DNA from 2 places in the Lachnoclostridium sp. Marseille-P6806 genome. Region 2 is predicted to be linked to the other one. Evidence: predicted binding sites of a transcription regulator. Region 2 holds the regulator's gene; the other holds the start of a gene.

Region 1 (2,408 bases), on a different contig from region 2:
TGATTTCTTCGCCGTCTTCAGCCAGAGCAGCATCGGTATCGATAGAAACGCTTACTGTATCCTGGGGGTTGCCTTCCTCTTCTTTTTCGGCATCAGGTTCAGCAGCTTCTTCCGGTGTTTCCTCGTTTAAGGGAGCAGCGTCTGCTTTGGGGGCTTCTTTAACGGATGGGGAAGGAACAGTATCCTCATCTTCGAAGATATCTTCTTCATCGCTGTTTCCAAAAGAGAAGCGGGAGGCAGTGTCAGCAGCAGCGCCCATGGCCTCTCTGGTGGTATCGGCTACAATAGCAGCGGCATCCTTCATTACATTTTTTGCAGCGCCGGCAACATCTTTGGCTGCATTCAGCATATCGCCTGCAGCAACGAGAAATTCGTCCTTATCAGCATGGAGAGACACATAATTCCGAGTCATGGTACTGTCTGGAACAGGTGTATCCTCCTCATCTTCAAAATCGTGGAAATCCTCATCCAGTTCCTTATTGAAAGACTGATATTTTCTGAAGTAAGAAATTCCGGCAGCAGCAGCGCCGGCAGCAGCAGCCAGCATTACAAATTTTCCCAATCCCTTTTTTGCCATATGTGTACTCCTTTCTATTGACAGACAGTTTGTTCTGTCAATCTGCTATTATGAATATTGTAATACGAATGAGAAAAAAAAGAAAGGGGACAAGTGAAAATTTAAAAATTTTATAAAATTAGCACTCGACACTTGACAGTGCTAACAATGCGTGGTATAACTGGTATTGTGAATCGAAAGAGGGATTTTAAGGAATCCTGTAATGAAAAAGTAGAAGAAGAATAAGGAGGAATCATCCATGAAATTAGTACCGTTATTTGACCGTGTTGTTTTAAAACAGCTGGTTGCAGAAGAGACTACCAAGTCAGGTATTGTACTGCCGGGTCAGGCAAAGGAGAAACCTCAGCAGGCAGAAGTTATCGCAGTAGGACCGGGCGGTGTGGTTGACGGCAAGGAAGTGACCATGCAGGTAAAGGTTGGCGATAAGGTTATTTACTCTAAGTATTCTGGAACAGAAGTAGAAGTAGAGGACGAGAAGTTTGTAGTAGTAAAGCAGAATGATATTCTGGCAGTGATTGAGTAAAAGATAAATAAGACAGATTTGGAGGAATGCAATTATGGCAAAGCAGATTAAATATGGCGTAGAAGCCAGAAAAGCCCTGGAAGCTGGTGTAAATCAGCTGGCAGATACTGTTCGTGTAACCCTGGGACCGAAAGGAAGAAACGTAGTTCTTGATAAATCCTTTGGAGCTCCGCTGATCACCAATGACGGCGTTACCATTGCAAAGGAGATTGAGTTGGAGGACCCATTTGAAAATATGGGCGCACAGCTGGTAAAAGAGGTTGCAACCAAGACCAACGATGTAGCTGGTGACGGTACTACCACTGCAACAGTTCTGGCTCAGGCTATGATCAACGAAGGTATGAAGAACCTGGCAGCAGGAGCTAACCCGATTGTTCTGAGAAAGGGTATGAAGAAAGCAACCGAGGCTGCTGTAGAGGCTATTGCAAAGATGAGCCAGCCGATTGAGGGACGCGACAGCATCGCAAGAGTTGCTGCTATCTCTGCTGCAGATGATGAAGTAGGCGAGATGGTTGCAGAGGCTATGGCGAAGGTTTCCAATGATGGCGTTATTACCATCGAGGAATCCAAGACCATGAAGACAGAACTGGATCTGGTAGAAGGTATGCAGTTCGACCGCGGTTATGTTTCTGCTTACATGTGTACAGATATGGATAAGATGGAAGCAAACCTGGACGATCCCTATATTTTAATTACCGATAAGAAGATTTCCAATATTCAGGAGATTCTGCCGGTTCTGGAGCAGATTGTTCAGTCTGGCGCTAAGCTGCTGATTGTGGCTGAGGATATCGAGGGTGAAGCTCTGACCACTCTGATTGTTAACAAATTAAGAGGCACCTTTACTGTTGTAGGCGTAAAGGCTCCGGGTTATGGCGACAGAAGAAAAGAAATGTTGAAGGATTTGGCTATTCTGACCGGAGGTACTGTGATTTCTGAGGAACTGGGTCTGGATCTGAAGGAAACCACTATGGCTCAGCTGGGACGTGCAAAATCTGTCAAGGTTCAGAAGGAGAATACCATTATTGTAGACGGCTGCGGCGACAAGGATGAGATTGCTGCCCGGGTTGCACAGATTCGTGCCCAGATTGAAGAGACTACCTCTGATTTTGATAAAGAAAAACTGCAGGAGAGACTGGCTAAGCTGGCTGGCGGCGTTGCAGTAATCCGTGTAGGTGCTGCTACCGAGACAGAAATGAAGGAAGCAAAGCTTCGTATGGAGGACGCTCTTTCTGCTGCAAGAGCAGCTGTGGAAGAGGGTATCATCGCAGGCGGCGGTTCTGCTTATGTTCATGCAATTGAGCAGATTAA
Region 2 (2,408 bases):
TGGGCCTCGGCATCCTGGTGGCAGTCATAAAAAATATCGATTTTATTGCCATTTACAGAGGAACCCATATCTTCAACTGTGTAGATAATGCCATCTACCATAAGCTGTGTACCAATAGGAAAGAGATTCAGATCAGCAGAAAGCGTGTGCTCTGCCTGGGGCACTGTGCCGGCATAGGTGAGGCTGTGACCGCCAGAGCATTGTTCACAATTGCAGTAACCAGTTGTGGTAAACATGCCAAGAGACACAAATTCATCGGCTGTGTCCTGAATATCTTCTGGAGTTTCGTTTAAAATAATTTCATCTTCCTCTTTAGAAGTTTCTGAACCGCATATAACAATAGAAGAAGTTTCGGTGGAAGCCCAAGCGGAAACGCTCAGGGACAGGGTGCATACGACAATGGCGGAAAGCCGGAACAGATTCTGAAATGTATTTTTTTTCATTGCTCACTTACCTCTTAAACATATAAAAATGTGATTGTCAATGAGTTGCTGCACAGGCTTCATTATATATTACAAAAATATTAAATGTCAACAATTTATTACAAAAATATGACACATTTTGTAACAGCTCAGTCATGGGAAAATTCAGACAGAAAAAAGCGTTTTCCAAAGTTTTTTTTGAAAAACCCTTGACAAATGTGCTGGGTTAAAGTATATTAAACACAGATGTTAGCACTCCTCATCTATGAGTGCTAATAACCTAAAAGAGAGGAGGCCGCCAGAATGGAGCTGGATGAGAGAAAGATTACTATATTAAAAGCAATCATCAAAACCTATCTGGAGACGGGAGAGCCAGTCGGCTCTAGAACCATTTCCAAGTATACGGATTTGAAGCTGAGTTCTGCGACCATCCGCAATGAGATGTCTGATTTGGAGGAGATGGGATATATCCTGCAGCCTCATACATCAGCAGGGCGTATTCCTTCAGATAAAGGATATCGCTTCTATGTAGATCAGATCATGCAGGAAAAAGAACAGGAAGTGACAGAGATCAAGGAGCTGATGATTCAGCGGGTTGACCGGGTGGAACTGGTATTGAAGAAGCTGGCCCAGCTTTTGGCGACCAACACCAATTATGCGGCCTTGATCAGTGGTCCCCAGTACCACAGGAACAAATTGAAGTTTATCCAGCTTTCCATGATGGATGACAGGAAGCTTCTGATTGTTACGGTAGTGGAGGGAAATCTGATTAAGAATACCATGGTAGATGTTCCAAGGAACATCAGCCGGGAAGAACTGCTGAATTTGAATATTCTGCTGAACAGCGCCTTAAATGGACTGACGATTGAGGAAATCAACCTGGATGTAATCAGCAGACTGAAGGAGCAGGCAGGGGTTCACAGCAGTCTGGTGGATACGGTGCTGACAGAGGTTGCACGTGCCATTCGGGCTGATGAAGAGGATTTGCAGATTTATACCAGCGGAGCTACCAATATTTTCAAGTACCCGGAGTTAAGCGATGGAGATCGGGCAAGCGAGCTTTTAAAGGCTTTTGAGCAGAAGGATGTGCTTCAGGAGCTGATTACAGATGTGAATGAGGCCTCCGATGAGACAGGAATTCAGGTTTATATCGGAAATGAAACTCCGGTTCAGACTATGAAGGACTGCAGCGTAGTTACAGCAAATTATGATTTGGGCGAGGGAATCCGGGGAACCATTGGTATCATCGGTCCTAAGCGGATGGACTACGAGAAGGTGCTCGGCACTCTGAAGAATTTGATGAAGCAGCTGGATGCCACGTTTAAAAATGAGGAAAGGTGATAGACCATGAATCAGGATAATATGAATGAAGAAAAGAAATCCTGTCAGCAGGAGCCGGAAACAGCAGAGGATGCGGTAAAGGCGCCGGAGACAGAAGAACATATGGAAAATCAGGAAGCGCAGGACGCCGCAGAGGAGAAGGCAGATGGTTATGCATCCCAGTCCGACAGCAAAAAGGATCCCAAGGATGTACAGATAGAGGAACTGCAGGATCGCCTGAAACGGCAGATGGCCGAGTTTGATAACTTCCGTAAGAGGACAGAAAAAGAAAAGTCCTCTATGTATGAGATTGGAGCCAGAGACATTATCGAAAAGATTTTGCCGGTGCTTGACAATTTCGAGCGGGGACTGGCAGCCGTGCCGGAGGATGTGAAGGGTTCTTCCTTTGCCGAAGGCGTGGAAATGATTTATAAGCAGTTTGTGAAAACTCTGGAGGATGCCGGAGTAGAAGCAATCGAGGCAGTGGGACAGCAGTTTGACCCGAATATTCACAATGCAGTGATGCATGTGGATGATGAGAATTTCGGGGAGAATGAGATTTCACAGGAACTGTTAAAGGGCTACAAGTACCGTGGCACCGTGGTGCGCCACAGTATGGTACAGGTAGCAAACTGATTTGGAGCATTTATTTCATTTAGCATAGCA

What was found. The regulator HrcA, encoded in region 2, represses chaperone genes, less so after heat shock. The targets are predictions, from matches to a motif close to TGTTAGCACTCNNNNNNNNNGAGTGCTAACA.
Region 1: the regulator HrcA is predicted to act here: its motif matches at 694-724, upstream of groES (co-chaperone GroES).

The regions. Positions count from the first base shown of each region.
Region 1 covers NZ_CAXSLG010000008.1:173,712-176,119, forward strand. The annotation lists gene ACESON_RS11990 (hypothetical protein) at 1-577, opposite strand, end outside; gene groES (co-chaperone GroES) at 816-1,100, shown strand; gene groL (chaperonin GroEL) at 1,135-2,408, shown strand, end outside.
Region 2 covers NZ_CAXSLG010000001.1:120,431-122,838, reverse strand. The annotation lists gene ACESON_RS00515 (3D domain-containing protein) at 1-443, opposite strand, end outside; gene hrcA (heat-inducible transcriptional repressor HrcA) at 726-1,763, shown strand; gene grpE (nucleotide exchange factor GrpE) at 1,770-2,378, shown strand.